2 regions of the Fontibacillus forbon genome follow, and region 1 is predicted to be linked to the other one. Evidence: riboswitches for the same ligand, from Rfam matches in the RefSeq annotation. Region 1 holds a riboswitch; the other holds the start of a gene.

Region 1 (4,462 bases):
TACGGCGATGCCTATAGCGATTTTCTGTCCTATGTAACCCAGTATTACAGCGATAATCCGGCATTGCCGAAAGAAATCCTCCTTCCGGGCATGAGCGAAGGCGCAGCGGACGGAGCGGACTCCGCCGAGCCCGTTGCTAGACCGGAAGAGGCTGGCACCGCGGCTGCGGCATCAAGTGAGCAGGAATCCGGGTCTTCGCAGGATGAGGGCAGCAGCGAGACGCTGGACGCGGTAAGCGGCGCTTCGGCGCTGAACGAGTGGCTCGGCGTGAAGACGCTTGTGCCGCAGCGCGGACTCAAGAAGCAGTTGATCACGATGGCCGTGGACAACGCGCGCGTGGCGCTCGATGAAAAATTCCGCCTGATTGAGCGGGATGAGGAGCGGACGAAGGGTGCCGCGGACAATCTGGGCCGCTCCATCGGGCTGGAACGGGTATCGCGCATCGAAGCATTCGATAATTCCAACATCCAGGGGGCAAACCCCGTGTCTGCGATGGTCGTTTTCATTGACGGGAAACCGGCGAAGAAAGAATACCGGAAATACAAAGTCCGGACCGTTCAAGGTCCGGACGATTACGAAACGATGCGTGAAGTGATTCGCCGCAGATATGAACGGGTGCTGAAGGAAAACCTCCCGCAGCCCGATCTGATCATCGTCGACGGCGGCAAGGGGCAGATTTCCGCAGCCATCGACATCCTGGAAAATGAGTTGGGCCTGTTTATTCCTGTGGGCGGCTTGGTGAAAGACGCCAAACACCGCACGGCGCAGCTGATGGTGGGCGATCCGCCCGAACCGGTGCATTTGCCGAGGGACAGCCAGGAGTTCTATCTGCTTCAGCGCATTCAGGACGAGGTTCACCGTTTTGCGATTTCGTTTCACCGCGAGCAGCGGGCCAAATCGATGGTGGCTTCGCGCCTCGACTCGATCCCCGGGATCGGGGAAAAACGCCGTAAAGCGTTATTGAAGCATTTCGGTTCGCTTAAAAAAATGAAAGAGGCCTCCGTCGAAGACTTTCGGCCTCTTTCTATCGGCGATAAGCTTGCCAATGAGATTATAAATGCCCTTCGGGATGAGGAGTCGTGAACAACGGCTCCTCTTTCTTTTGCGATGGAACGGGCGGTCGTTCCTTACCCGGAGGATTGAACAGGTAGATCACATAGGCGACGATCGCCGGCAATGCGATGTAGAATATGCCTGCGGCGATATTTACCGTTCCGCCCGTAAACATGATGCTCAGCGACATCAGAATGCTGTCGAAGATGACATGCGAGAAGAGAACGGCGATAAATCCGTAACGCAGGAAAATGAAGCTGAACAGCAACCCGATGATCAATAGTTCGATCGGACGGGAGATGACCGGATAGATCGGATACAGCGTGTGGCCGAATGCCCAGATCAGCGTAGTAATGACGCTCGCGACGAGCGTGCTGCGGAACATTTTTTTCAACATCGGAATTCCGAACAGCCGGTATACGGCCTCTTCCCCGATGCCTGCCACCCAGGCGAGCAAAGGAAGCAGAACGGGATAAACCATATTATAAGGCGATTGGGATGCGTCCGTGGTGGACCACATATGGATCGTTTTTTCCAGAATAAAGAAGATTACCGACTGAACGCCCAATAAGATAAGCGCCCAGGCATAGCCATCGGCCATGGAAGTCAGGACGTGTCGTCCATAACCCTGCTCTTTGGCCCGGCCCCATAGGTTAATCCCTTGTTTACGCCAGAGCCCGTCGCCACCGACCAGCGAGAAATACACCGAACCGGCAAGCACCAAAGTAACGCCCCCCTGGAACAAAAGCCCAAAGATCAGCAGTGGGCCGCTTAATCCTTCTTTTTCGAAATAAGGAAGCATATTGATCGCCGAGCCCATGGAAATTACGAAATATATGGAAGAAAGTAATATTCCCCGCTTGAATGAAGTATGTACCTTGGTCAACGCGCTATAAACGATAGCCAATATTCCCAGTACAAAAGTCAATAAAGCGTAGCCGGCATAAGTCAGCCAATTGGCGATCGTCGTTTGGCCTTTAACGTAATCCGTATGGCTTTGCGGAACGGTAAAGTAACTCTCGATCCCCGAGACTTTGCCTTCGTAGAAAACGATATCGATTTGCGCATTGGATTGTCCGGCTTCATAGCCCGTGACCGTTAACGCCAAGCCCGCCGGGGTTTCATCGACAACCAGCTGGGTATCGTCGCCGTAACCGAGCGACTTCAAATAAGGATGGGCCAACGCCAGCTTTTCCTCCCAGGTAAGGCCCTCTACTCCCGAATTTGCGGAAACGGCGTCAGATGAATCGCTAATCCCCAAGCCCGGAAACCCGGTCTCGGGAATTTCCTTAAAGCCGACAACTTTGCCCGTCGTCATATGGACATCGACCGTTAAAGAGCTTAGAAGCCCGCCGGGCTTTTTAAACCGGACCTGGAAGATGTCATATGGAAATTGCTTCTCATATTTTTTCAGATAGTCAACCATCAGGTCTTCTCGGGTTAGATATCCGTATATATCGGCACGCGTTTCATAAGTAACCAGCGCGTCGTCGAAAGGACCGGACAAACCGAGCGTGGTTTCCGCGAACTTGGCCGCGGATTCCTCGGCCTGTGCTTTGGTGATCAACTCGGCTGACTGCTCCATTTGCAGGGTTTCAGAGTCGGTAGCGGGAACGATTTGAAGCAGAATAAAGACGATCAGCCCGATGGCGGCAAGTATCCATAACGTCCGGGTTTTCATCCTTCGCGTCTGCGGTTTTGAGTAGGAATCCATGCAAAAACTCCTTTTAACGATTTTTTGTGAAACTGTATGTTTTCGGCACATCTACATCAAAGTAAAGATAACACAGGGGAGTTCGCGGCGCCAGAGATGAGGATAATTTCATGAAAAGACGCAATAACCACGGCAAACTCAAGCATAGCTTAGAGAAGGCTTCAACCTGCGGCTTGTTTCCTTCCTTTTAGGTTATTATCGAGCTATTTCATCCAATTAAACCTTTGTGGTGGAAGGGAATAAGGCTTATAATCCAATTTGACGAAAATGAAATGAAAACAAATGAAATTTATATAGTGGCCGAATTTCTACCGAAAACGGGGGAACCGATATTTAGGGGTGAATTTCGTCTGTTTCACGGGTCCCGGACCTGGTGAAAGAGCGAATAGGGCAGACCGCGCAAGCCCGAATCCGTCAGCTAACCTCGTAGGCCTTTGCAGCAGGGACCAATCAAAAGGCATTGGATTTCCAGTGCTTTTTTCTTTTTTGCCCAAAATTGGTAATGAGGTGACCGCGTTGATATCCAAATGGATCAAGTTCTCTCCGCCCCAGGTTTTAGTACTGGGGTTCGCCATGATTATCCTGGTCGGTGCCCTGCTTCTGATGCTGCCGATTTCAAGTACGACCGGAGAATCGCTTCCTTTTATCGACGCTTTCTTCACCGCGACCTCGGCAACCTGCGTAACCGGGCTCGTCGTAGTGGATACAGGTACGTATTTTTCGACGTTCGGCCAGGTTGTCATCATGTTGCTCATCCAGGTTGGCGGGCTCGGCTTCATGACGATGGCCACCTTGTTCGCTCTCGTATTTAAACGGAAAATCTCGCTGAAAGACCGGCTTCTGCTTCAGGAGGCCATGAATCAGAATACGATGGAAGGCATCGTCCGTTTGATCCGGAAAGTGTTGATGTACTCGCTGATCATCGAAAGCGGCGCGGCACTGCTGTTCGCCATCCGTTGGTCTTTCGACATGCCGCTCGGCCGGGCGCTGTACTACGGCATTTTCCATGGAGTCTCCATGTTCAACAATGCTGGCTTTGATTTGTTCGGCGAATATCGCAGCTTGACCCAGTATGTCAATGACCCGATCGTTAACTTCGTAGCGATGTTCCTGATCGTTTCCGGGGGGATCGGCTTTATCGTCCTATCCGACTTGATCGAATTCCGGCGCCGCCGTAAGTTATCGCTGCATTCCAAAGTGGTTTTGTCCATGACTACCGCCTTGATTCTGGTCGGAGCGCTCGTTATTTTCGTATTCGAGTTCACGAACTCCAAAACCCTGGAGCCGCTGAACTGGAGCGGGAAAATCTGGGGCTCATTCTTCCAGTCGGTGACGCCCAGAACCGCGGGGGCCAATACGTTGGACATCGGCGGGCTTAGACAGGCCACTCAATTCTTTATGATCATCCTGATGTTTATCGGGGCTTCGCCGAGTTCGACCGGAGGCGGCATCAAGACGACGACCTTCACGATCCTTGTCGGAGCGGTGATCTCGATGATCCGCGGCCGTTCGGACCTGGTGCTGTTCCGTTACCGTTTGGCCCAGGAGCGGATATTCAAGGCCGTAACGATCACGATGTTGGCCTTATTTCTGGTCATTGCCGTAGCAATGGTCCTGTCGACGACGGAAGACGCCAGTTTCCTGAGCATTCTGTTCGAGACGACGTCCGCATTCGGGACTGTAGGGCTTACGATG
Region 2 (4,462 bases), on a different contig from region 1:
TTGATTTATAATTAGCCCAGTAAATTAATTGTCGAACATAAATATTTTTTTGACGGGAGAGAGACAGATGAAAAAATGGGGTATTTTATTTGTAGCGCTGATGATGGTGACAACCGTACTTGCCGCATGCGGACAAAATAAGAATAACGATGCCAGCAACACTCCGGCGAATAACCAGGGAGCGGCCGATAACGGTGCAGCCTCCAAGAAGCTGATCATCGGTACGAGCGCGGATTTCCCGCCGTATGAATTCAAGATCAAAAACGAGAAAGGCGATAACGAAATCGTTGGTTTCGATATCGAAATCGCTAAGGAAATCGCCAAGGACCTTGGCGCCGAACTGGAAATCAAGGATATGCAGTTCGATTCCCTGCTGAATGAACTGGAAAGCGGACGTGTGGACCTGGTCATTTCGGGCTTGAGCCCGAAACCGGAGCGTGCGGAGCAAATCGATATGTCCCAAATTTATTACAAAGCCGAGCAATCCATCGTTTCGCTCACGGAAAACAAAGATAAATACGCGACCATGGAGTCGCTGGAAGGTTTGAAAATCGGCGTACAAAAAGGTTCGATCCAAGAAGATATGGCCAAAACGGTGCCTAATGCCAAGCTGACTTCCCTTGGGAAAATTAACGATATCATTATGCAACTGAAATCGGGCCGCGTGGATGTGGCGATCATCGAAGGACCTGTTGCCGAATCGTTCGTCAAAAACGTGGAAGGCCTCAGCATCACTGACGCCAAACCGGTAACCGAAGACGAAGGCTATGTCGTCGGCGTGAAGAAAGGCAATAAGGAAATGCTCGATCAAGTGAACGCAACGCTTGACCGTCTTCTGAGCGATGGCTCGATCGATAAATTCGTTACCGAAGCCAGCGCGCTTGCCGAAAAATAATCACGGACCGATTGTTGCAGAAAATAGCGGAGCCTATTCGCTATTTTCTGTTTTTTTGTCAAGGCTTTTGAGGTAAAATAGGAGGAATGTTGGGACATGGAGCTTTTTACGATGTTTTGGGAGTACCGCAGTTATTTTCTGACCGGTTTGCAGTACACGCTGCTTCTGGCTGCCCTGGGGGTGCTCTGCGGATTTATTTTAGGTTTAATCATCACTCTTTTGCGGATGTCTCCTTGGAGAATTGTCCGCTTTATCGGGCATGCCTGGGTTGAATTTTTGCGCGGAACCCCGATGCTTGTGCAGTTGTTAATTATTCACTACGGTTTTTCTACGGCCTTCAACATCAATTTTTCGCCGATTCAGTCCGGCGCGATTACGCTTTCCATCAATAGCTCGGCTTATCTCGCGGAAATTTTCCGTGCGGGGATTCAGGGCGTGGACCGCGGACAAGGGGAAGCCGCTCGTTCTTTGGGGATGAGCCGGTGGATGTCGCTGCGCTTTATCATTGTTCCGCAAGCGATCAAGTCGGTACTTCCGGCGATCGGGAACGAGTTTGTCACGATTATCAAGGAATCATCGATCGTATCCTTTATCGGGATTACGGAACTCATGTTCCAATCCGGTGCCGTGGTAACCATTACTTATGACGGCATGACGCCTTATCTGATTGTTGCTATCATGTACTTTATTTTGACATTCACATTGTCCCGCATTCTGGGTCTGTTCGAAAGGAAGTTGAGAGCTAGTGATCACCGTTAAAAATTTGCATAAAAAGTTCGGTCAGCTTCACATACTGAAGGGCATCGACCTGGAAATCGCCAAAGGAGAGGTCGTTGTCGTTATCGGGCCCAGCGGCTCGGGCAAGAGTACATTTCTGCGCTGCCTGAACCTGCTGGAGGAGCCGACTGAAGGCGAAATCACATTTGAGGGTCAATCGATTACCGAGAAACGCCACGACATCAATAAAACCCGGGAAAAAATGGGGATGGTGTTTCAGCAGTTCAATTTATTTCCCCACAAAAGCGTGATCGACAACATTACGATGGCGCCGATCCGCGTGAAGAAAACCGAGAAGGGCAAAGCGGAAATCCTTGCTATGGATTTGCTGCGGACGGTCGGATTGGAAGACAAGCGGGACGCTTATCCTTCGCAGCTGTCCGGCGGACAAAAGCAGCGGATCGCCATTGCCCGCGCGCTGGCGATGGAGCCCCACGTCATGCTGTTTGACGAGCCGACATCAGCGCTGGATCCCGAAATGGTCGGCGAAGTGCTGGACGTCATGAAGAACCTTGCCGACAAAGGCATGACCATGGTGATCGTCACGCACGAAATGGGCTTTGCCCGCGAAGTGGGCGATCGGATCCTGTTCATGGATCAGGGCGTCATAATGGAACAAGGTACGCCCCAGGATGTGTTCGGTGCGCCGAAACATCAGCGTACTCAAGATTTTCTCAGCAAAGTGCTGTAATCTTATCAATAACACTAAAACCGCCGGAATAGGATGACCGGCGGTTTTTTGCTGTTGTAATTGATCCATCCTCTTACTAAATTGTCATCGGAATGACGATCGAATTTCGTTGTCATCCCGCCATTTTTTGTAGTATGGAAACATTTTCATCGCCTTTTGGTTACAAAATTGTGATATATTGATTAGGCCAAAACCTGCCATGGCGCAGGTGCGGGGGACGATTTACCGAAATGCTGTCAGACTTGAACCGTGGACAGCGTTCTTGGGGTGAAGCGTAAGAAACGACGCAGGGAACCAATCCTTTTTTCCCGAACCCGACAACTAACTCCGCAGGCGAAAGTAAAAGGAGGAACATCATGATCAAACATAAGAACATGGCACTTGCCTTCAAGGCGGCAATCATTGCAGTAGGTATGGCAGGAGCATTACAAACTATTCCTGTTCATGCGGATTCGGTACATAAAGCGAAGGAGGGAGACACCTTCTACATTCTCGCCAAGAAGTACGGCGTCGATTTGAACAAGCTGATCAGCGCAAATCCGAGTATTAAAGCGACTAACATTTATGGCGGCTTGGATATCGTCATACCGGGAACCGGATCGAACGCCTTGGTTTCGATGGCTTCCGCCAGCGCAAACGAAACGCAAAACCCGCAAACTTTGTCTGCTTTGAAAGTCTCAACGTCCGACAAGGTTGTTGAAGCTTGGGGCAAATCTTTCGCCTATTCCAAAACGATCGACGTCAAAGCAACGGCTTATTCATCCGCTGCCAGCGAGAATGGCAAGTGGGGAGCGGTGGATTATTTCGGTGAACCGCTGCAGCTGGGTACGATTGCGGTAGATCCCAAAGTAATTCCAATGGGCACAAAAGTATTGGTGACGGGACATTCCCATGCCAATTTGCCGAAGAATGCCTTTGTAGCGACCGCAACCGACCAGGGTGGGGCCATTAAAGGCAATCGCATCGATATTTTCATTCCGGGCAGTCAGCAGTCGGTTAGCCAATTTGGATATCAGGACGTCAAGCTTTACGTTATCGAATAAATTTAAGTCAACGAAAGCAGCTTCCGTTTCGGAAGCTGCTTTTTAGTTTGTTTCTTATTTGTATTTCGGGGTATGCAATAACTCGGGAAGCGTTACGAAATGGTATCCTTGCGTTTTTAGAGACCGGATAATGTCGGGCAAGGCCTGGATCGTTCCGGATAAATCGGATCCCGTGCCGCCGCCGGCATGCTGGAGTACGATGGATCCCGGACCGAGGGCTTGAAGTACGTTCTGTTTCACTTTTTCCGCATTAAGCCCCTTCCAGTCAAGGGAATCTACATTCCAGTTTACGATCGTATAGCCGTGTGTCTTCGCCCACTTGATTTGCTCCTCGTTGATTTCTCCGTAGGGAGGACGTATCAGTTTCGGTCGGTAACCGATAACGTTGGCAATGATCTTTTCGGTCCGGAGGATTTCATTTTGAAATTGTTTCAGGGACCTGTTTTTAAACTGGGGATGACTATAAGAGTGATTGCCGATGATGTGACCTTCCTGATGGATTTTGCGGAGCAGATTCGGGTATTTTTTAGCCCGGTGGCCGACGACAAAAAAAGTGGCCTTGACATCCTCTTTGCGGAGCGCATCGAGCACTTGCGGAGTAAACCGCGGATCGGGAACGTCGTCGAAGGTCAGCGCGACCTGCTTTACTTCCGGCCCCCGGAATTTGAATGTTTCGGAATACTTCCGCCGCAGTTCCCCTAAGTTTAGCGGCTTTGTGCCCTTTTCTGCCGTGACGCCGGCAGGTTTGGCTTCATCGGGCTCTATCATCTTTGAGGCGGCTATGAGCTTCGCTGTCGTCTTCAGGGGCATTGCGGCTCCGGGGGCCGGGCAGAGTGCAAAAAAGAACAAAGCCGTCATGATCAAGGCGGCTCCTGCGGCCCTTAACCGCTGTTTGACTGTTCTGAACATAGTAAAAACCTCTCCTTTACCCGGAAACCGTAATAAGCTTAGGTATGCCCAGGATTTCCCGAAGTTATGTGCGGTTTGATTGTGACATTCGTCACAGACTCGAAGGGCTGAAAAATTGCATCTTATAATGAAGCATAAAGCAAAGCG

The links. A riboswitch is a leader RNA that binds a small molecule or an ion and turns the genes downstream of it on or off. The one in region 1 is predicted to bind cyclic di-AMP.
Region 2: linked by a shared signal. The riboswitch ahead of ACLB09_RS05005 (3D domain-containing protein) and the one ahead of ACLB09_RS22025 (TrkH family potassium uptake protein) in region 1 are both predicted to bind cyclic di-AMP.

What each region holds. Positions count from the first base shown of each region.
Region 1 is NZ_JBKGFV010000006.1:185,696-190,157, reverse strand. Features, by position in the region: gene uvrC (excinuclease ABC subunit UvrC) at 1-1,083, shown strand, start outside; gene ACLB09_RS22030 (CPBP family intramembrane glutamic endopeptidase) at 1,052-2,767, opposite strand; cyclic di-AMP (ydaO/yuaA leader) riboswitch at 3,056-3,216, shown strand; gene ACLB09_RS22025 (TrkH family potassium uptake protein) at 3,341-4,462, shown strand, end outside.
Region 2 is NZ_JBKGFV010000001.1:1,083,408-1,087,869, forward strand. Features, by position in the region: gene ACLB09_RS04990 (transporter substrate-binding domain-containing protein) at 68-895, shown strand; gene ACLB09_RS04995 (amino acid ABC transporter permease) at 992-1,654, shown strand; gene ACLB09_RS05000 (amino acid ABC transporter ATP-binding protein) at 1,641-2,363, shown strand; cyclic di-AMP (ydaO/yuaA leader) riboswitch at 2,539-2,714, shown strand; gene ACLB09_RS05005 (3D domain-containing protein) at 2,723-3,406, shown strand; gene ACLB09_RS05010 (polysaccharide deacetylase family protein) at 3,461-4,315, opposite strand.